3 regions of the Bacillus sp. C1 genome follow, and region 2 is predicted to be linked to each of the others. Evidence: riboswitches for the same ligand, from Rfam matches in the RefSeq annotation. Region 2 holds a riboswitch; each other region holds the start of a gene.
What was found. Region 2 has a riboswitch for magnesium ahead of mgtE (magnesium transporter). Riboswitches for the same ligand answer to the same signal wherever they lie in the genome.
Positions count from the first base shown of each region.

Region 1: it holds a riboswitch for magnesium, as region 2 does, so the genes downstream of both, ACX5JI_RS13035 (P-type ATPase actuator domain-containing protein) here and mgtE (magnesium transporter) in region 2, are expected to answer to the same signal.
Region 3: it holds a riboswitch for magnesium, as region 2 does, so the genes downstream of both, ACX5JI_RS17350 (phosphodiester glycosidase family protein) here and mgtE (magnesium transporter) in region 2, are expected to answer to the same signal.

Region 1 covers NZ_JBTMZT010000003.1:410,448-418,387, forward strand. Annotated here, with positions in the region: gene ACX5JI_RS13025 (FbpB family small basic protein) at 149-289, opposite strand; gene ACX5JI_RS13030 (5'-3' exonuclease) at 521-1,387, opposite strand; gene ACX5JI_RS13035 (P-type ATPase actuator domain-containing protein) at 1,521-2,252, opposite strand; M-box (ykoK) riboswitch at 2,634-2,797, opposite strand; gene ACX5JI_RS13040 (DUF350 domain-containing protein) at 2,865-3,251, opposite strand; gene ACX5JI_RS13045 (glutathionylspermidine synthase family protein) at 3,254-4,480, opposite strand; gene ACX5JI_RS13050 (hypothetical protein) at 4,484-4,795, opposite strand; gene ACX5JI_RS13055 (hypothetical protein) at 4,878-5,327, shown strand; RNA gene ssrS (6S RNA) at 5,436-5,619, opposite strand; RNA gene ssrS (6S RNA) at 5,641-5,823, opposite strand; gene ACX5JI_RS13070 (sulfurtransferase) at 5,939-6,772, opposite strand; gene ACX5JI_RS13075 (YpbS family protein) at 6,775-7,047, opposite strand; gene ACX5JI_RS13080 (GNAT family N-acetyltransferase) at 7,106-7,561, opposite strand; gene ACX5JI_RS13085 (DUF3931 domain-containing protein) at 7,633-7,887, shown strand; gene ACX5JI_RS13090 (dynamin family protein) at 7,894-7,940, opposite strand, start outside.
Region 2 covers NZ_JBTMZT010000007.1:145,355-153,294, forward strand. Annotated here, with positions in the region: gene ACX5JI_RS18770 (SpaA isopeptide-forming pilin-related protein) at 1-3,277, opposite strand, end outside; gene ACX5JI_RS18775 (hypothetical protein) at 3,516-3,776, opposite strand; gene mgtE (magnesium transporter) at 4,887-6,215, opposite strand; M-box (ykoK) riboswitch at 6,472-6,637, opposite strand; gene ACX5JI_RS18785 (LCP family protein) at 6,917-7,861, opposite strand.
Region 3 covers NZ_JBTMZT010000006.1:62,087-70,026, reverse strand. Annotated here, with positions in the region: gene ACX5JI_RS17370 (ketoacyl-ACP synthase III) at 1-979, shown strand, start outside; partial or broken gene ACX5JI_RS17365 (serine hydrolase domain-containing protein) at 1,114-1,629, shown strand; gene ACX5JI_RS17360 (RNA-guided endonuclease InsQ/TnpB family protein) at 1,681-3,150, opposite strand; partial or broken gene ACX5JI_RS17355 (serine hydrolase domain-containing protein) at 3,283-3,816, shown strand; M-box (ykoK) riboswitch at 4,490-4,665, shown strand; gene ACX5JI_RS17350 (phosphodiester glycosidase family protein) at 5,091-6,167, shown strand; gene ACX5JI_RS17345 (hypothetical protein) at 6,224-6,517, shown strand; gene ACX5JI_RS17340 (hypothetical protein) at 6,634-6,882, opposite strand; gene ACX5JI_RS17335 (flavin-containing monooxygenase) at 7,198-7,940, opposite strand, start outside.

The sequences.
Region 1 (7,940 bases), on a different contig from region 2:
AAAGTAAATAATAACTATATACAGCAACTACTCTTAAAAAACCTTTTTTTAGAAGAGGAAGTTCATACCGAATAAACAAAAGGAGATGCGTATCAACCACGTCATCTCCTGCTTATTCCTATTATTTATTTCAGAAATGTTATCTTATTTAATTGCTGGCTACACGATACGAAGCATGTCTTTTCTCAATCTTTTCTTCTATTTCCCTTATATTCTCTTTATCGTTCAATAATAATTGTTTATTCTCTATCAATAATTGTTTAAAGGATTTTCTTATTTTTTTTCGCATGTCTTTTCCTCCTTCACGATTACAAATAACTTATCAAAGGATCATTTATATAAAAGATAAGCAATTATCTGTGTAGTATTATGATAAAAGATTCGTGTGAAATCTATTTGAATTCCAGATGAAAACTATGTATTTTTTCTGATAACTTTACCAATAAAAAAATAACGCTTAATCAAAATACATTTGATCAGACGTTATCTATAGTCATAAGCAATCTCTCTAGCATTGCTTTTACAGCATATTTATAAATATTTCAGGTCTTCCCCAGTTCATTTCACCGCAGACAGATCTTACTTTCTCTTCATCAATTGTATGCAGACCTTCTTCTAGCGAACAAGAGATTGGAACTTCACAATGAATTTGTGCTAGTTGTAATGATATATTTAAGTTCTCTAAATCACTTTCAATTTTTGTACGCTGCGCTTTTGTTAATGTCGATATATTTTCTAGCACTGTCGCTACCGTCCCGTGTTCTTGAATTAGTTTATATGCCGTCTTTTCACCAATCCCTTTTACACCTGGGTAATTATCACTCGTATCTCCCATAAATGCTTTCGCATGAACGATTTGCCACGGCTCTACGCCTTTTTCTTCCATAATCTTCTCTGGCGTATAATATTCATAGTTCCCAATACCCTTGCGAAGAAGCATCACAGTAACCTTAGTATCCACAAGTTGTAGTAAATCTGTGTCACCTGTTAAAATATATACTTCTGCCTCATTACAGTATTCCTTTGCTAACGTCCCAATGCAATCATCTGCTTCATAGCCTTTCATACCAATTACAGGAACAGATAACTGCGAAGTCATTTCTTGTACAAGATCAAATTGCGGAATTAACTCTTCTGGTGGTGCTGCACGGTTTGCTTTATAGTTTGAGAACGATTCCGTTCTGAAAGTTGTACTCCCCATATCCCAACACGTTACAATATGCGTCGGTTCAACTTCTTGCGCTGCTGTTAATAAATGTTTCATATAACCATGAATCCCATTTGTTGGGGTACCATCTTGTCTCTTCATGAATTGCCCATAAACACTTGTTGCGTAAAAAGCACGAAATAATAATGCCATCCCATCAACTAACAATACTTTTTTCATAATTCCTCTCCTACTAACAAAAAATAATAACCTCACGTTATCACGTAAGGTTATATAAATAGATTACATTCTACGTTACTGTTCAACTTTATCTATTATACAATGTTTTCATATATTTAGCATCATTAACAGTTCAAAGTGTTTTGTTACAGTACATGTGAAGCAATCCAGAATACGTATTTTTACCTGTTGAAACGACCACAGCCTTCGCAGTTCCATTTACAATATGTGTGCCTTTAAAACATACATTTTCAAGTTGAAGTGGATTATAGTCTTTCATACGCTTTAATGGAATAAAACGCTTGCGTTCAAGATGATAACAGCTTTCAAATTTTTCTATGTTTATTTCTTTACCTGTTAGCATCGATTCATTCACTAATAAATCATCTGCATAAATAATACGTACATCAGCTGGAACTGTATCACCTGCCGAAAGAAAAACTACATCCCCTGGAACTAGCTCTTCAACTGGTAGTTTTATTATTTTGGATTCACTATTCATCCCTACAGTCGTACATCCTTCTACTCTAGAAACAGTTACTGTTACAATCTCACATCGATTTTCGTTATCGACACGTTGCTTTGCAAATCCAGGGATCATTTCTCCTAATTTCATCATTACATCAGAAAAAATTGCCCGTTTTGAAGATAATTCATTTTTCCCGTACACATGAATGCGTTTCTGTGCCTCTTTCATCGAAAGGCCATCTCTTGTTGTTTTAAAATAAGCAAATACGGACTTCACATCTCTTGTGGCAATTTCAATCAACAAATCTTTATTTTGTTTTAGTATAGATTGTTCTTTCACCATTCTTTTACTTTGTTTCTGAGACATGTTACCCACAATTTTATTTACATATAACATATTATCGTCTCCTCCTTTACAACATAGGAAGAAACGCTTTGTTTCTCAATTTATCTCACTTTAACAATTCTTGTATTGATACACTCTGTTAAAGTGTTTCACGTTTAGCTTACAACAATAAAGCTGTACGTTACCTTATGATAAATATAGAGGGAGGAACAAGTCGTTTCCTGCCTACATCATATATTTTTATTTCGAAGTATATGGGTAACGGAACCGAGTCAGAATTTGACATGCTCCTCACCTCCTCTTTCGCTTTTTTAGTCAATATTTATACTATGATAAATTTCATAGCTTGTTAATAAAAAGACCTCTACTCATAAACGAGTAAAGGTCATCGCATACATAAATAAGCGATTCCTATTAAGTATAGAAATCTGCGAACCTCTCCCTCGCCGAGTTTTAGCACTGTATAGCATAGGTATGTTACCAGCTACGTTAAGAAAAACCTTAATTCGATCATTCCTGTTGACCCATTGGCGTCTCTCGACATTTTTGGGCAGTAGCATTTCTCTATACAGGAGCCTCACCTAACAGAGACTTATTTTTTTATTATGTAGAAAATGTTACTCCTATTTAAAATAGATGTCAACTCTTTGAATTCAAGGTTTTTCAATATGTTAAGCATCCCGCAATTACCACACCAATGGAAATAGATAAAAACATAAGAAAAAGTCCAACAGCCTGGTTATCTTCTTCAATGCTTTGATTAATATTAAAACGCGGTGTACACCATTCGGCTAAATAAAAGACAATAATTTGCGCGACTACTCCAATTGCTCCCCATAAAACCATATCCATTACTGAAACAGAATGGGCAGCAGTCGAGTATAAGACAATAGCAAGGCCAAGCAGTCTTCCCCCAAGCGCGTAGCTTGCTGCTTTATTCCCTTTCGCCATTAATGAAAATTCTTTCACTTTTGTTGTCACTTCCATAAGAAAGAGACCGACACATAAAAGACCAATTGAAACCGCTAAATAAAGCAAGAAATTTATCATTTCTAATCCTCCTTTTTCATTCCGACAGGTAAATAATAAGATTCATTCCCCGTAATTTTTTCACCAGCACGTATTCCAATACTACTTGGCTTCCCAGCAATTAAAAATGATCCAAACACATATGACAATTCCTCGTTCCCCCTTTCAGTCCTAAGGGAAACAACTGGCAGCTTTACATATTTTTGAAATACAGGAAGCTCTTTTTTATACGTTTGATATACATTTTGATTCATAATATTAGTATCTTTGTCACGAATTGTAACCGTGTCACCTTCTCTACCAAAGGAAGGTTTTTGAACAAAAGAGCTTTTTCCTAAAAACGAATCTGCTTCTAAGTATGTAGGAAGCATGTATTCTTTAATCCACCTTCGCTCCTCATTTGTATAAAAGGCACCTTCCTCTGCTAATCCCCAAATGAGACATTGAACCGATTTCGGCTGCATTAGAAAAGATGAAATTGGATTTATAATCCAAAGCTTTCCTTCTTCTACAAGTTGTAATAATTCGATACCTACAAGATCTCCCGTGTTAGGATCCCGGTCCTCAACTAAATCTTCAATAGGATATGTCTGACGATATAAAACATCAATTGGCACACCATCTGCGTCAAGTAAAGCATCTTTTGTAATTCTAAGCTCTGACATCGGCAGCATTTTATTGGTAACTTGACATAACTGACTTAAATACCGGGTCGTATTCCAATCTTCTATATGCCCGTGGTGAGCTGTAAACACAACGTTTGGTGTTTCTACCCCTTTCGCAGCCTCCATCACAGATTTTGTGATTCCAGAGGAAAGAAGCCGTTCCTGATTTTTATTTGGATCACAATAATCCAATTCTGTACAAACTTCACCATTCATTTGGAAACATTCCACGATAAAGGTAGGGGTATCACTATTAAACTCCAACATTTTCATACCATCCTCCGTCACCGCAAAATCAAATCTTGAAATAATAGATTCAGGAAATAAAGATTCCATTCTAATAAAAGGCAGACTTGCAGAAGGAAAACCAAGTTCAAGAAGCTGTGTATCCGACAAGGTCCGAAGAAGCCTAGCAGTCTTAAAAAATACTTTCCCCATCCGTTCTGTTGCTAGCTGCAAATCTTGGAGCGTTTGTTCCTTTATTTCAAAAATATGAAAAAGGCTATATTCACTCCCGTATAAGTTAGACCAAAAATGGGGGAACCTTGAGTAAAATTGATTTCGTTTCTTTATGTAAAGCGACATAATCTAACCTCCAAATCCCCCCTTTGAACCGCTTCCAATTCCCCCTTTAAAATTAGACGAAGCTTGATAGGACTTAAATTCAGAAGAACTTTTGAAGGTTGATTTATTTTGATAGTATCTACCACCATAATAATAACTACCATGATAACTTGAATGGCTGTCATCACATCGCCATACACCAAGTTCATCATCCCAATCCCAATCAGAACAACTCTTATCTTTTGGTTTTGGAGGAAGATCTTCTGTACAGCCAGATAAAGTACCAGCCACTAAAGATGTTAGAACACCTGTTACTAACCATTTTGTTTTTGTCAACGGCTAACTCTCCTTTGTAAATTATATTTTTATTATAATAGAATTCATGATAAAATAGAAGAAAAAGGAAGAGGGATTACAATTGCGGTTAGAATATCGACTCTATGATGAAATGAAACAATATCCTGCTTTGTGGAATTATACAAACATTTCTGTTTCCGAAATCGTTGCAAGGATGACTTGTGAATATTTCGTTAAAGAAGGAAACACATATGTCATAACAGCAACTGCGATGGATCCTGACGGAACAGCAGTATTATATATTCAAAAAGACGATTTCCTCAATGATTCACTAGAACCCACATACTCTCATATCGGTTTTGAAATTAGGGAACTGCAGGGAACGGAATCGACTATAATAGAAAGTAAAGAAGTATGGCATCACGAAGAAATTTTAACGCCTCTTCATTCTGATATTTTATATATCAAAAAAGACGGAGTGTTCTTGGAATTCTCTTTAGATTCAAGAGAAATTGACGAAGATCGAAAATGCTATATTTATTATGGAAACTTTACAGGGGCGTGCAGATAATATTTCAAATCCTATGCTTTACAGTAAACAAATATTCTTTATATTTACTACATAAAAAATCTTTAATCCAAAAATAAAAACCTTACGTATAAAACGTAAGGTTTCTTATATAGCCCCACACATGCCGTTCTCTCTAGATGTCCATAAACCTGCTCTCACAGGTGGATGTTCTCATAAATGCTTTCAGTTTCCTTCTTAAAAAGATGGCATGCTGTTTACATTTAGATATTGAACTTCCATATTATACTTATTGGTTTAAGACATACATAAGCTACGTACACCGTAGGAATTTTATATAACGTTAGTTAAAATAAGACCCCCGCACGTGCCGTTCCTCGTAAATGTCCAAAAACCCGCTACTCGCAGGTGGATGCCCTCACAGCTACCGTATATCTTCCTTCACAAAGAAGGCGTGATAATGATCGCTAAATGTTGAGCTTCCGTATAACTAACATCGGTTTTAGACATAAATAAGTTACGTACACCGCAGGATGTTTTATTTACTTGTCGTTATCTTATCACATTGTATGCAATGTGTAAAATGTAACGCTTTGAAGTCATTTCTTGCTTGTGATCTTATTTTAATACAAAATATTTTTGCATGCAAGAGGTTACTGTTCTTCTTTTGCAATTTGGTTTTCTGGATAAGAAATCCAATCACTCCAGCTCCCCGCATATAACTTCACGTTACGAAAACCAGCTATTTGTAACGCCAATATATTAGGACATGCTGTCACACCAGATCCGCAGTAGACGATTGTTTCTTTTTCTTTAGTAAGATGATGGAAACGCTCCTCTTGCTCTTCTTTATTTTTAAATCGCCCTTCCGTCGTGATCCCATCTTTCCAAAAATAGTTTTCTGCTGTTGGAATATGACCAGCTTTAGGATCAACCAGCTCTTCAACACCTGCATACCGTTTTGGCTCTCTCGAATCAATTAACGTAACGTCTGCATTTGTACGGATGTTTTCTTTCACATCTTCAATCGTTACAAGCATGTTGTCTTGTACATTCGGGATGAATTGTTTCCGTTCAGTGATTGGAGCTTCTGTTGTGGTAGATAAGTTTTGTTCTTTCCAAGCAGGAAATCCACCATTTAACACATATGCTTTTTGATGTCCTACATATGTTAATAACCACCATAGACGTGAAGCCATTGCACCACCTTGACTGTCATACGCAACCACCGTCGTATATTCATCAATACCAGCTTGAGATAGCTTTTCAGCAAAATCCCGAATAGCTGGAAGTGGATGACGACCACCGTGCCCCATAATAGGACTAGATAAATCATTATTCAAATCAAAATAGAGCGCATGAGGAATATGTTCTTTTTCATACTGCTTTCTTCCCCAATTTAGATTAGCTAAGTCAAAACGACAATCGATTATGCGGACATGTTCATCTTCTATATGATCACGTAACCATTCGACTGTAACAATCATACTTAACGACCTTCTTTCTCTTGCAGACGACCTACATACTCCATAACCATATCTTCTGTTACCATTTTACGTACAGGTGCAACACCTCTTTTAGCAAGATCATTGATTTGCTTCGTTACCATATTAATTGCATCCACTGAGAAATGTTTTCCATTTGATGCAAGTGCTACGGCCCCCTCAATAGCTGCTTCACGCTGAGCATCTAATTGTAAAAATGCGTTTACAATTTCATTTTGTTTACGCGAATGTGCTGTAATTGCTTTATGTACTTCCATCTTCTCTTCCCCCTAAATAATTTATACTTTCTTGCTAAGTAACTGCATAAGAAAATAGCTACAATTCCATTGTAAGTCGAATCATATCGCGACAAACAATTCCATTTTCAATAATCTCTTCTTCATAATGCTTTGAAAAGTAATCAAAATCAATAGAAAAAATACGAAAACCACATTTTTGATACAATGCGAGCTGTGAAACACTGGAATTCCCTGTTCCTATCTCAAGTGTATGCATATAATATTCTTTCGCTGTTATAATCGCATGCTGTAACAATTGCCGGCCAATCCCCCGTCCTTGTAACTCTTCTAAAACAGCAATATTCATAATTTCCATTGTTTGCGGTCTTGTTTCAAGCAATACATATACCCCTATAACATTTTCTTCATGTTTGGCAATATATAAAAGGCCTCTTTTCAAATACGAAGTAATTTGCCTCTCACTGGGATCAGCAAGTAACAACAATGACATCGGCGCCTTATCTTGTGAAATACGTTCCATTACAATTCCCATAAAAATTCCCCTCCCTCTCTTGTTCTAAACCCTCCTTGTCTACCATAAGTAATACAAAGGAGGGATTCACCATGGACAACAATGAGAAAAAGTGCAACGTCATCTCGATTGATGGAAAGAAAAAGAAAAACGGAACATATTCCCACCCAAAATTAGTTGTAGATGGAAAAACATACGAGTTTTCCTCGTTCGTCTTATGCGGTGAAACACCAGATGGCAGACGCTTAGTTCTTACTCACATGATTTCGACAGATGAATTTGCAGGATTCGTAAAATCACTAGATGCTGTACTACAAAAGAAAATTGAACGAATCTTTTTTTCATAAAGCTTATTAAATATGAAGTTCCTTTTCAATTGCTGTTAACTGTTTCTGTAATT
Region 2 (7,940 bases):
GATTCCAATCTGTAACCATATTTGCAAGCATCCAATTTGGATTCTCTGCACCAGCTGGGTTCGGTTGTGGTGTAGAACCGATCGAATAATCTACTGTCGCATATAAATCATCACGCTTTGGATTTTTAGATTTACTGTAATAAACAGTAACTTTATCCTGCCATTTTGTATTGGTAAAACTAATTGGTCCTTTTAATGTTGTTTCAAACTTACTATCTCTCGCCTTATTATCTGTTATACCTAAATCTCCTACTGAAGGTAATACATCTAAAAACATAAACTGCTCAATAATTTCATTCGTTGTATTCGTTAAATTGAAACGATACGTTACATCTCCATTTGGATTCGTATGCCCAAACAATGAAAATTCATTGTCTAAACTACCTTTTACGAGTTTCTCAATTTGTAAGTTATCGTTTTTAACAAGTGAATACTGATTTGCCGACTTTACACGTGGCTCGGTTATGTTTCCATTTTTGTTTAAATCACTTGTATCCGTTTGTAAAACAGATTGCGTAATCGTATTTCCCTGAGAACTAGGTACTTGCAGTTTCTGATTTTCTGAGAAACCATAGACTTCCATGTTTAAATCTGATAAAGCCTGCCTAGTTACGTCAACATCAAAACTCGCAGTTACGCTTTCACTAGGTAATAACCTTCGATTATCCCAAGTAAATTTAATTTGTTGCTGACCATTTACTTCTCCTAAAACTGTATAAGTTGGATTCGACGAATTTGAGCTATACAGCACATTCGGTTGTGCTAATATATTGACCCCTTTTGGTAATAACGCGACCAATTCAATTGGCCCCTGAATATTCGCTTGAGAAGACGAAGTATTTTCGAACTCAATTTTGATTCGATTATTTCCCCGTTGAATAGTCGATCCTGATAGCGGCTTATCTCCACCTTCTACAAATTGGATCGCAGTTTGGACAATTGGTGTTGAGTTAGTCGTTTGGACAATATTAACATGACGATCCCCCTGAGCCGATTGATCATTAGCAATAGGTCTAAGTTCTACTTTTGCACCATCATTTAACTCATAATTAAACTTCACACTATTGGTTGTCAGTCCTACAGCACCTGGATTTACATTATAAAAAGAATCCACTTTAGCATGCATTTTACCAGAAGCATTTCTATAAGTGACACGAAAAGCTTCGACATGACCGTCCTTACCAAATTGCGTTACGTCCAATTTATCTGTTTGCGTATTAATTTGATTTGAAACTGGATATTGAACAGGATATTCTGATTTCCATACACCATTTATTTTTAATTGAATAAACGTATCTGGTACTCGTGTAAGCGGTGATACTGGATCTGTTGTAATATACTGCTCATAAGGTTTCGTGAATTGAAGTTGTATTAAATCTAATTTACTATCAACGGTATATTCCATCGTATAGTTTTTATATCCTGAATTTACTATTCGTTTAAAAAAATTATCTGGATAATCTCCTGATTGCCAAGTTCCAGAATTGATGCGGTAGTTCATTTGATAAGGCGCTATAGATAGGGCATTTTTAAAATGCAAATACGCATCATCTGTAACAGTTGGTATATAATCTAAATCTGAAACATTATCCTGGATATTCCCAATACCATCTAGGGCCCCTCTATAATACCCATAATAATATTCACCATTTGCAGGTGTTGTCTCCCCTCCACCACTTGCAATCATTATATCGCCACTTCCTACTGTACTAATAGGGGATATGTTTCCAATACTATAGGGCTGATAAGTAGCAGTGGCAGTATTTGTTATAGTCGAGTAATTTTTGAGACTAGAGTCAAATTTTAAATTAAGCTTTAACTCTTTTTCAAACAAATTCCCATTCATACTTACTTGGTCTTGCTGTGCAAAAGTCGGCGCATTAAATTCCCAAGTAATCGTTCGATTTGTTGCATTATATACACCTGAAAAACCTGGTTCTTGCAAATTCGGGTCAAAATTAAGACCTGTAGGTAATTGATCCACAATGCGGATTTTACTATTTTCTTGAATATAGCTAAGTCCTGCGTCTGTTTTTGGAATGTTAACCTTAATAGTCCAACCACCTAAATCTCCTTGAACCGGCGCATCATCACTTACATTCCACGTATTATTTTGGTATTTCTTTGTACTCGTGTAAGTTTTAGAAACACTAACAGCCCCATTTGAAATTACCTTTGTTGTTTTCGTTCCTGAATTCAACGCACCTGAATATTGATCTACTGTCATACTTACATCTGATTTTAGTTCTCTGATGTTTTGAGTTGCACCACTGACAGGTGTTTTTCCTAATTCAGGAATTGCCTGGATAATCGTTTTATAGACTTGCCCAGATTTTAGTTCTGGAAAGGTATACGTTAATGTACCGTTCTTCGCATCATAAATTGGACTAACCCCTGCAATTGTTAAAGTTGCATCAGGAACACCATTTTGAATCTGCGGATAAATCACTGGAACTTCAGGATGTTTCGGTAAGTTCACAACCATTTTGCCATTCGTTAATGTTGTTTGTGATCCCGTCACTTTTACATCTAGCTCAAAATTAGCTGTTTTTCCAGAAAGAACTTCTTGTTGTAGTGGGTTTAAATACAACTCTAAATTTGCTGTTCCTGCTGTAGCTGCCAACCTCTGAGTTGCTGTTTGCAATGTCGTTGTAGACTTTTGAATTACTTTTTCTTCTTTAGCTTTAGCTTCTTGAGCTGCTTTTTCTTCTTCAGCTTTAGAAGCATTAACAGCTTCATTTGAAATTACCTTTGTTGTTTTCGTTCCTGAATTCAACGCATCCTTGTATTGATCTACCGTCATACTCACATCTGATTCTAGTTCTCTGATGTTTTTATCTTTATCATTGACAGGTGTTTTTTCTAATTCAGGAATTGCCTGAATAGTAGTCTTATAGACTTGTCCAGATTTTAGTTCTGGAAAAGTATACGTTAATGTACCTCGCTGTGCATCATAAATGGGACTAACCCCTGCGATTGTTAAAGTTTTATCAGGAACACCATTCTGAATCTGTGGATAGACCACTGAAACGTCAGCATGTTTCGGTAAGTTCACAACCATTTTTCCGTTCGTTAGTGTTGTTTGTGATTCCGTCACTTTTACATCTAACTCAAAATCAGCTGTTTTTCCAGAAAGTACTTCTTGTTGTAGCGCCTTAAAATTCAGTTCCAGATTTGATACTTCTGATGTAGCAGCTACTACTGATATAGCGAATTGCTGAAGAAACAATAGCACTGATATCATCAGTATCAACGTTTTACCAACATATTTTTTCACTGACGAATATCCTCCTCTCCAAACATTATTAACAAATTTAGGACTCTGTTACCGGCATCCCCCCCTTCATTTGACTTTTTTTGTGGTACATTGTCGCCAGACACTTGTGCTATGTTTTTGATTGTGTTTCCTGCTGAAATGACATAATTTTCACCTGAAATGTAACGGTATGCTAATTTGTATCTGTTACATCACCAAATTTACTTGTCGCCGATCCACTTATATATTGAGCTTTTTCTTACCCCACTGCATCTGTCACAGTTGTTCCGTCTACTTTAATTGTCCCTGAAACATATTCAAGGCCTGCTAGATTTACATCGGTAACTGTAACATTATGTATGATACTCTTTGTAACTGTATTTCTCGCTTGGATTATGTATTCAATTATGTCGCGGACTTCATTATTTGGTTTCCCTGCTACGTTCTTCGCTGTTTTTACAGTCTCTAATTTCGGATCAAGTGTCAGAAAATCTGGTGTAATTCTGGATGCTAAGTTCAATATTTCCTTAGAACCGGTCCCTTGAATCGGATCAAGCGGTGTAGGTGTAGCTTTAGCAGTGTATCCTTATCAAGAACAGATAACAGCGGATTATCAACTTTCCCTACAACCATTAACAGTCTTTCGTCTGGTAAGAAACTTAGTCCACGAGTTCCATAATGTATGGCACTTCCATACATCCTAGCAATAACGAAAGAAACGAAAAAAATGATTTTCATTAAGCTGAATTCATGATATACTTTGGATATATTCATCTATTCGAATAAATAATAGATAGTTTTGAAATGTGCAAAAATTGAACAGAAAATTTATGTGGGATGTGTTCGAGGTTGCAATAAGAATACTATTGTTGCTAATTACGAAATATACGCTTCGCATCATTTTTACCATACTTCATTTCGTAATTAACACATTCAGTCACCTGATGTCTTACCAATATATAAGTAATATATACTCGTAACCACATCAATGTTAGACGCATTCCTATTATACATATTAGCAAAAACTAATGTTGGCTCATCTGATGTCTTAGCTATTATAAAGAGTAATCTTCCTTTTACATATCGTAACAACATTGATGTCAGTGGTATTCATACTATACATAATTACTAAAATGAATCCTTTAGCCTTTTCTCGAATTTTCCCCTCCCCATTCTTTGCACTGTAATTCAAATATATTTTTAGTATTAACAAGATGCTCACAATGTTTATCAACACTCCGCACTACATTATACTTCAACAACCCCTTACTGACTATATATAAACTAATATATTTTTAATATTTATCCATATTTATAACATATCATTATACTAGAATATCTTTTAAAGAACATGCTGACATAAAATACTTTTTATAAATGAATAAAAACATAAAAAAGAAAGACCTTTTCTCGATAGAATTAAGTTAGCACACAAAATCCTAAGAAAAGAGATCTTCCTATAAATGAGTTTGTATCAGAAATCGTTGAGGTTTTTCATAGATTAGATACCGTAGTTTTATTTAAATTCCTTCAATTCCTATCCTTACATTAAAAGAGAGTATAATTCCGAAAAAACACGAAATAAATACAGAAAACCTCTACCACTTCAAGTTTCACTTTATGACATTATTTATAGATTCAATAGCGTTTTTGCAACCATAAAGTAAATTACTAATCCAGTCCCATCAACAAATGTCGTAATAAATGGTCCAGAAACTACAGCAGGATCCAATTTGAATTTTCTAAGAACTAGCGGTAAAACAGATGCTACCATAGAAGACCAAAGTACAATACATACCAACGTAATTGCTACCACTTGCGCAACCTCTGTCCCTACGCCTAGTATATTTGCACGAATAAACCCAGCTATACCGAGTGTAACTCCTAATAGCGTACCTATCAAAAGTTCTTTTTTCATCACACGGAAAATATCTTTAAATTTCACTTCTCCAATCCCTATCGCACGAATCATTGTTGCTACAATCTGTGTACCTGTATTTCCACCAGTACCTACTAATAATGGAACGAAGAATGCAAGCGCAACAACCGTTTCAATTTCATCTTCAAAATGCTTCAGCACTGTACCTGTATATGCTTCAGCTACAAAAAGAAGCAATAACCAAGGAATCCGTTTAGAAAAAATACTCCAAATAGAAGCTTCGAAATAAGATTGATTTAACGGCCCGCTCCCACCTAACTTTTGAATATCCTCGGTAGCCTCTTCTTCCATTACATCCATTACATCATCAAACGTTATAATGCCAATCATTTTATTATCGGTTGTTGTTACTGGCAAAGCAGATAAATTATAATCTGTTAGCTTTTTTATCACTTCTTGTTGATCGACTTCAGCATGTACTGAAATCACATCTTGAGTCATTATATTTAATAAGATTTCTGTATCTACTGCTACTAATAACTCACGTATAGACACAATTCCATTAAGATGACCATAGTTATCAAGAACATACATATACGATACAGATTCTACATGAGTCGCACATTTTCTAATGTGTTCTAATGTCGTTTTTACTGACCAATTTTCCCGAGCTGAGACGTAATCACTTGTTACAAGACTTCCTGCTGTTTCAGGTCCAAAAATCATTAACTCTTTTACTTTTTGTTGTGTAACTTGATCCAAATACGCCATTAACCGTTCATCTTGTTTCGGATGAATCGCTAAAAATAAATCAACAAGATCATCAATGGGTTGTGAATTCAGTAATGTTTTTGCTTTCTCTACAGATAAATGAATTAAAATTTTATATTGTTCCTCTGGATTCATATGTTTAAGAATTTTAGAGCTTTTTACAACAGGAATCATATCTATTAATTGCACCTGACCTTCACGTGAAAACTTTTTAATTTCTTGTGCAATGTCATAAGGTGGATGAGATGACAACTCCTCTACAATTAAAATATTTTTTGTGGTAAGTAATTCTTTTAATCGGTTTTTCACTTTTATTCCTCCTTAAAATTAGTAGGAGAGACTCTCGATTTTTACTAGGGATTGGTTTGATTTGTTCTAAATTGGTAGGAATTCCATAAATTATTCTAATATTATTTTTCACTCAAAAAATATCACAACTTTTTTCATGCACTTCCTAAACAAAACAGAAAAACCCTTACTCAAAAAGGAGTAAAGGTTTTTTACAATACAAATCAAACATTAGAAACATATCTCTATTACCTTAGAGATGCCGTTCTAACAAATTATATACCTCTCCCTCGTTGAGTTTTAGCACTGTACAGCATAGGTTTGAAACCAGCTACATTAAGAAGGGCCTTAATCCGACCGTTCCTGTTGACCCATTGGCGTCTCTCGACATTTTTGGGCAGCAGCGTTTCTCTATACAGGAGCCTCACCTAACAAAGACTATTTATTATTTTTTCAAAAATACAGTCATTTTTTACATTTGTCAACTAGCTTTTATTTCATAGATTTACTCTCATGCTACTAAAAGAGCAAATATATAAATCCAATTTGATTTTCTAACAGATACATTATGGTTATGAAGAACAGACAGAGACCTTCACTCGTTTTCTCCTTCTGTTTTCACATAGGATGGGGCTAAAAAAGGAACTGGCCGGATGCTCTCATCCATCTGAAAAGAATGGTTTGATGTTCGTTTTTTAATTTGTATTTATATATAAAATCTATCATTTCTCCAAAACTTGTTTTAAAGTTTGTGAAATTTCTCGAACACTTTTTGGATCAGGCTGAGCATAATAAATCCCATTCGTATAATTATCATTACACTTAATTTGCTGTTTCGTAATTGTTACTGGTTTTCCCATCATAGTACCTGCGATAGAAAGTAAATCCATTGTACTAAGGTTCGTCGCTACATGTGGACTAACTTGATCTAAAATCTCCTCAAATTTTCCTAAAGACTTTATGTTCACTAACTTTTTCCCAATGGCTTCAATTACTAATTGCTGACGCTTACCTCTCATAAAATCATTGTCAATGTGGCGCGTTCTCACTAATGCTAATGCCTGTTCACCGTTTAAATGTTGGTATCCTTTCTTTAAATGAATAGCATCAGGAGTATCTTTACTGTCTTGTTCCGTAAAAGTAACAGGAACATCAACATCGATACCTCCAATTATATCGATAAGATTAAGGAATGAATCAAAATTGAATTTAATATAATAATCAACCGGTATATCTAAAAATTTCTCTACCGTATCTACTGTACTATCGATCCCTCCAAAGGCATGGGCGTGAGCAATTTTATCTGCTTTGTCTTTAGTCGGTATATACACTTTCGTATCTCTTGGAATACTTACTAGATTAACTGAGCTATCGCTTTTATCTATAGTAGCTAACAATAATGCGTCTGTCCGAGCCTTTTCCCCATATTCCCCTTCTCTCGTTTCACTATTATCTTCCCCCATAATGAGAATAGAAATATTATTTTTTAAGGGTGATATATCATTTATTCGTTTTACAGATTTCCGCCCCCTCTCTAATCCATGATATGTTTTATTGTTGAAATGATTGAATTGAGAATATATATAGCTTCCGCCCAAAAACAGAAAAATAAATAAGGTCCCCAAAATAACCTTTATTTTATTTTGATAAAACCAATTTTTTTTCATTCTCATACATCCTCTCTTAACAAAATTGACCATATAAAGCATATGAGAGAACTTTTTCACACAAAAAAGACCTTTAACT
Region 3 (7,940 bases), on a different contig from region 2:
GAATTCAAAAGCACGAATTACAGCTGTCGGAACGTATGTACCTGAGAAAATATTATCAAATAAAGATTTATCCAGCCTTGTGGAAACGACAGATGAATGGATTGTACAGCGAACTGGTATGCACGAGCGAAGAATTACTTCCCCTGACGAATTCTCTACAACTTTATGTATTCGAGCTGTTCAAAACTTAATGGATCGATTCCATGTTTCTATTGATGACGTTGATTTAATTATTGTTGCAACTGCTACACCCGATTACATGTTTCCCAATACCGCAAGTCAAGTTCAGGCTCATTTTGAAATACCTCATACAGGAGCAATTGATCTAAGTGCTGCTTGCGCTGGGTTTGTGTATGGACTAACTGTCGCTAATGGGCTTATTACATCCGGAACAAACAAAAAAATCCTCGTTATTGGTGCTGAAACCCTTTCAAAAATCACAGATTATAGCGACCGTACTACTTGTATCCTTTTCGGAGATGGTGCTGGCGCAGCCCTTGTAGAATACGATGAACGCAACCCTAGTTTTTTAGGAACTCATATGGGATCTAAAGGTTCTGGCGGAATTAACTTATACCAAACTGCTTTATCAAAAACAATGAATGGAGAGGCGTTACAAGATACGCCACACCTTGTTCAGAACGGAAGAGCAGTTTACAAATGGGCTGTAAACACCGTCCCGCAAGGCGTACAACAATTACTACAAAAAAATCATTTCGATGTATCGGAGATCGACTGGTTCATTCCGCATAGCGTCAATTTAAGAATGATTGAATCTATTTGTGAACGAACAGCTATTCCTCTTGATAAAACACTCATGAGTCTACAATATTGCGGAAACACTTCTGCTGCTTCTATTCCGTTAGCACTTGATATCGGATTAAAAGATGGAAAAGTTAAGACTGGTGATACTTTACTTTTATATGGATTCGGTGGTGGTCTTGTACATGCAGGGCTCATATTAAAATGGAATATATAACAGAAAGGCTGATGTCTTATCACATCAGCTTTTCTGTTATCTCTCCCCAATCTAGTTCAATACGACACCCTTTAATATATTCCTGTATGTAACATTTCTTTTGTTATAATATAGTAGAAAAGGAGATTACGCATATGGAACTAAAAACAATAAATATATATGAAAGAATGAAGCAATACCCTGTAATCGGTCTAAGCTTAGCCACAATCCGTGACGGTACATTAGAACGGACTGAAAGCTTTGGTCTTCTTGAAGCAGGGACAACTCAAAAAGTTAACATGAATTCTATTTTCAACGCTTGCTCCATCAGTAAATTCATCACAGCAATGCTCGTATTAAAATTAGTAGACAAAGGAATATTGAACTTAGATAAACGTGTAAATAATCAGCTTGTATCTTGGAAAGTCCCTAAAAATAAATTCACTTCTGATAAAAAAGTTACTTTACGAAATCTACTAAGTCATCAATCTGGAATCATTGATCCTCATAAAAGTTTTGATATATACAATTCGGTCCAAGGAAAACCTACCATACTTCAAATTCTTCAAGGTAAAACACCTTATTGTCCAGTTCCTATCGAAGTTCAATATACACCAGAAAGTAAATTTCATTATTCAGATGCTGGATTTTGTATCATCGAACAACTAATGAATACTCCCCCACTTAGCAAAGCTTGAAGTGGGGGTTTCTAACGTTTCGACCTAACGGACGATTAACGTCAGCGGGGTTAACACACTAGCGAGCTGTTTCACGCCTAACCCCTCTATCCCGTTTTTCCATGCATTCGGGACTACTTTTCGTAAAATATTCGCCGCAGCATTTACGTCTGCGTTGATTTCGATGCCTTTCGCAGAACGATACATACCGCGTTTTATTCGTTTTCCTGAAAAAGTTGCATGTTGGTCATTTATTCCATACGTTGGAATGAAGTCATAATCTAGAAAACTTGCTTTTGACGTGTACGATTCCTCGGTTACAATAACTTGAATACCTACTGCATTTGCTTTGTATGTAATCATTTGAATCAATACAGTATGCGAGATATGGCAAAATGTTTGGTTATTTTTCTTTCCCATATCAGTTTCTTGTTTCCAACTTTTGTTTTGACCAATAACGATTTGGCAAACTCTCTCTTCTTGAGCCAGTTTTACAATATGATGACTCGCTTTATGAAAGATGTCCTTTATTTTCAGGTAACGCTTTTGATGAAGTTTTTCTATTCTTTTTGAAGTAAAAGGACCTGTCCCTGTTTGTTTACCTCGCCTGAGAACACTTGTAAAGTGACTCTTCATTTTGTTGTAATATTGATTTATGCTTTTGACATGTTTGCCCTTAACAAGTACAGGCTTCATACCTGTGTTTGTTACAATGGTTGCAAGGTTATCAATACCTAAATCAATACTCATATAACGACCATTCTCTTCAACAGTTTGTTGTTTTGAAGGACCATCTAACACGAGTTCCACTACATACTCCTTGTATTTTGGAATGACACGAACTTGTTTCAGTTTTCCTTCAGTAAACCCTAATTTCCCAATATTCAATTGTAATTTTGTCTTTGGAAACTTTAAAAACGTATCATTTTTAATGACACAATCTTGGTTTGTATACAAAATTTCCTTTTCAGAAGAACGAATATACTTTGGAATGCTAGGTTTTCCAGTGTATTTGTGAGGATTCTTTTTATAATCTTTTAAACTAGCAAAAAAAGACTTCCAATTTTGGAATACGTTTTTCATGATGGATTGACTAGATTGTGTAGGCAAAGCACGATAATCATTCTGAATCATCGCTTTAAATAATGCATCCAAAAAATTGTAATCTACATACGGTTTTTCTGTAGTTGGTTCTGAAAACAAATTACATTTCACTTCTTTTTGTTTTTCTTTTGGTTTTGTTTTCTCTTTTTCCACATTCTTTTGATAGGCCAGAATTTGGGTATCATTCATCTTCCCTATGTTTTTAGCAATTGTATCTAAAACTTCTTTTTGTAAAGGTTGCAACTCCTTATTTTGTGTCAAACCTGTATACACTTGTCGTATATAAAAGTTTGTCGTGTTGTACATATTCTTCGCGTTTTGGCAAGATTCTTGAAAATAAGAATACATACGATGTCCTTTTTTAATCCAAATTTGAAGCGTTTTATAATTCCTTTGCTTTTCCGCTGTCATTTTTTCACCTCCTTGTTAAGCATATCATACCAAAACAAGAACGTATGTTTCCGCTATTTTATTTGAACATAACATATTTTTTTCGATTCACCTCACCACCTTCACATATGTTTAGAGGTGGGAGTCCTCTCGAAAGATATGATAGAAGACGTTACCGGATCATCTTTTAATCAATTATTACAAGAAGAAATATTTGCACCTTTACATATGAATAACAGTACGCTAGTGTATCCTAAACAAAATATAACAAATAATCGTTTCTCCTGTGGTCACGATAAAAATGGACATGTAGTAGCCGGGAAATATCCGTCCTATCCGTATACGGCTGCTGCAGGAATATGGTCAAATCCAACAGATATAGCTACTTTAGTAATAGAAGTCATTCATTCTTTGCACGGCAATAGCAAACTCGGTCTGTCTTCGAAAATTATCAAAGAAATGATTTCTCCTCAAGGTAGTTCAAAGTGGACTGGTCTAGGTGTGTTTCTCGATAAATCAGACGAAGAAATAGAAATATCTTCACTTGGTTGGGGCGTTGGGTTCCAATGTTTCATGCTTGCATACCCATATAAAGGTAGTGGTGCTGTCATAATGACAAACTCAGATTTGGGTGTTCATCAACATGAAGGGATTATTGGAGAGATTATTACTTTATTAGAACTGTAAAAACTTTTATTTGTTTAATAGTCTCATCCAATGATACTTAGCCTTTTATAACGTTTGTTTTCACCTTAGTAGCCTCTGCTTTGTTTACATGCTAAGACACGAACATCTTAAACATTACTCTACATCATGGTTCTCACATGAGAAAACTACAGAATCCTTTGTTTTCTCTTCTCCCTCATCACTCAATCCTTCAAGATGGGATTCCACCAATCTAATTCCATCTTGAAATGTTATTTTTCAATTTGTCATTCTATTCTCAAACGAAATATCCGCTTAGATAATAAAATACTTTTACAATTTTAAATTTTCATCCCCTGTACTTGCACAAGGATAGTACGCTTCCGATTCTACCAAAAAAACGGATATTGAACTTAATGAAAAACATATTATTTCTATGATTTTTCCAATGTGTCATTCACTACGTTACATTGAAAAATAAAACGTAACGTTCAAAATTCTCTATATGTTTTGTTACATTTTTTCTGTTCGCTATTTCTAAAAAATAAACAAATTCGTATATAAATCCATCTATTTCGCAGCATTCAAATGCTAATATGGAAAAATCACATATAAACCCAAAATTTTTTTAGTAAAAAGCAAGATAATATTCTGTTGACAATTCCAAAAATACTAGCTATGCTTTCTACACGAAAGAAACGCATAATATTATAATTGCTACACCTGTTAGGTGAGGCTCCTATACAAACATAGGCTATTGCCCAAAAATATCGAAAGATGCCAATGGGTAGAACAGGGATTGTCGGATTAAGGCTCTTCTTAAGATAGCTAAGTGATGAAACTTCATCCTTTACGTTGTATAGTGCCAAAACTCGACTAGGGGGAAGTTTAGCTTTATTTACGTATACAATTTTGCCCCCCTCTCGTTGAATAACTAGAGGGGTTGTTCTTATACAAAGAACTGTACATGAACCATTTATCATATGAAGTTAAAAATAAACAATCCATGTATTTACTAAAGGAGGCGCACAGCATGGAAATGAACGTTAAAGAAAAAACACTATTTCTCATTTATAGCTATGATGATTGTACAAAGTGAAATTGTATATTTGTATTCTCTTAGCTCCTAATGCGTTGTTTATATGTCACCTACTATGAAGAAGAATTGACTAGGAATAACATTTAAACCGTAATGATTTCGTTTTAACAAAAAGTCATCATTCCTCTTCTTTCTCATCCCTTTTTAAAAGCTATATAAAGTGAATGTAAGGGATCATCACGTATATATACAACTATACTTAGTGGAGGAAAACATATTGAAACGTCTAAGAAAAATTTTAAAAAGATTTATAATCCTTCTGTTCATTTTTATACTAATTGGTAGTGGCGTATTATTTGGTACGAGCTACGGTCATGATTTTCGTGTCATTATTGCTGAAAGCATATTAACATCTCAACATCCGCAATTTGCGAAATATACTTTTCTACCGAAAGAAGAATTGAATACATTAACAGATCGTATCCATAATCCAAAATGGATTAATAGTAGGAATCGTATTTATGGAAAAATGACTGCGAAGAGATTAAAAGAATTAAAACATGCACCTTTAAAAATCGATATAGAAACGATTAAAAGCACTGCAAATACTCGCTTTCATTTCGAAGGAAAACTAGTTACTATTAGTAATCCGTTTAATGTGAAACTCGCTACTCACCAAGGAACACAAGGATCAGAAAAAGGTGAAAAAATTAGTGTCATGGCTAAGCGTAATCATGCCCTTGTTGCTGTAAACGCAAGTGGATTTTCTGATGAAACAGGTAGAGGCGGCGGCAATATTGCTACTGGAATTGTAATCGAGGATGGAAAAATTATTAATACGAACCATGATAACAATGCTCCTACCATTATTTCTGGTTTAACAGAATTTGGTGAAATGATAACAGGAAACTACTCTGCCAAACAATTATTAGCTAAACACGTTATTTCAGCAGCTGGCTTTATGCCGCAATTAATTGTAGATGGAGAAAAAATGATAACAGAGGGAGATGGCGGCTGGGGGTCTGCACCGCGTAGTATAATGGCACAAAAACAAGATGGATCTCTCATGTTTCTCGTTATCGATGGTAGACAAGCACATAGTATTGGGGCCACTTTAAAGGAATGTCAAGACATTCTCTATGAAAAAGGTGCCATAAATGCAATGGCTATGGATGGAGGCTCTTCAGCCACATTATATTTATGGGGAAAAGTTCGAAATTCACCATCTACCTTATCTCATGAAGATCGATTTTTACCAAACGCTTGGATCGTAGCAGCAAATCCGAACCAACAAATACAAATAACAATGGATGGGAAAAATATAGATACAACTACACTAGAAGATTCAATTTAAAAAATGAAAAGAATTATTATGAAATACAAATTCATTATATAGGTGGGATTTATAACATGAAAATAGTGATGAACCAAAATATATGCTATATTTCTGAAAAAGAAAGTTCCATTAGATGTTGCGCGAAACATTTCAACTCTAACATGAAACCATGTATAGGTGATGTCATCGAACTTCCAGCTTTCAATCATCAAACCCAGTTTTCAAAAGTAAAGGAAATATTTATAAACTTCGAAAAAGGTGAATGTAATATTATTGTTGAACAACTCATCACTAACAAATTAACCGATATGCAAGAATACATTCAAGTATTAATCGATCATGGATGGGTTGAAGAATTTGTAGAATAATATTTTAAGAGTCTGTATCTGCACACAGTGATTCTCAAATACTTATATCCACTTAGTTGTAGGTATATAACGAAAAGCGCCTATAATATAAAAAAGCTGGTTTTTTTCCAGCTTTTTTATATTATATTTTTAGCCACAATCTTTAAATGTTCAGGTGCAATAATCTCCTTTATACTTTCTTGAAGATCCTCATGAAGCATTTCTTCAAGATGCTCCAATGACACTTCCAGAGGTGTGCACTCCAGCGTTTCAATATTTAATAAGGAATAATGTTCTTTTTTCTTTATGACTAAATATTGATTCTCTCCTGTTATAAGTAAAGAACCTAATCGAATTCCAAGTAAACGTTGGTCATCAAATTTCATATTGTATCCCTCTCTCTATTGATAAATATACGAAAAACACCTTACATATTTTAATAAATATATGCATATTATAAATCTATCATAATTCATTTCAAAAAAATACAAAATATAGCATGATTACCTCTTAATAGGAGGTCTATATTACCTATTTTACATACGATATTCTTAATACTCCATATATTACGGTACAAAAAACTTTCTCAACATATAACGATCACTTTCTAGTTTTCTAAATTGTCAGAACGAATTATAATAAATGTAATGAAAGTTTGACCTCTCCTAATTGCTGTACATATAGTTGGTCGGTAGGAATTGCTACCGACCTATTTTTTTGGTCAATATTGAATCTTCTTTTTGAATACTGGAACATACAAATTCTGCATCTTGGCCCACACCACAAAGAAGAGCTGATCCTCTTTGATGTTGCCACGGTAATCCAATATAGTATAATCCTTGCACTTTACTTACGCCTCTTGTATGAATAGGAAACCCTTCCTGATTAACCGCTCCTTCCACTTCAATCCACCGATAATTTGGCGTGAAGCCTGTAGACCATATTATGTTCTGGACATCGCAAGTGCTATCATCTGAAAAAACTACTTTATGCTGCAATGCATTTACTACTTTAGGTTTCACTGTTATCTTCCCATTACGAATGAGCTCTCTACATTCAAAACCAAATATCGGATCTTTCCGCTGCCTAAACCATCTTCCCCGCCTTGTATTTGTGCCAGCATATAATAGGCCTATCGTTTCCAGCCAAGAAAAAATACTCCTTCCCATTATTTTTAATGGTAAAAATGACAGTGGATGACTGACAGCAATCGTAACATCATGAGTTTTCGCAAGCTCTACCGCAATTTGTGTGCCGGAGTTCCCTCCTCCTACTACAAGAACTGGCCCATCTGGAATTTGCATTGGTGATTGATATTGTGAAGAATGAATTTGAAAAATATTATGTGACAAGTTTTGAGAAATAGAGGGAATAAAGGATTGCTGAAAAGCTCCTGATGCGATAATAACTCGTTTAGATTGCATAATTTCTTTAGATGTATATA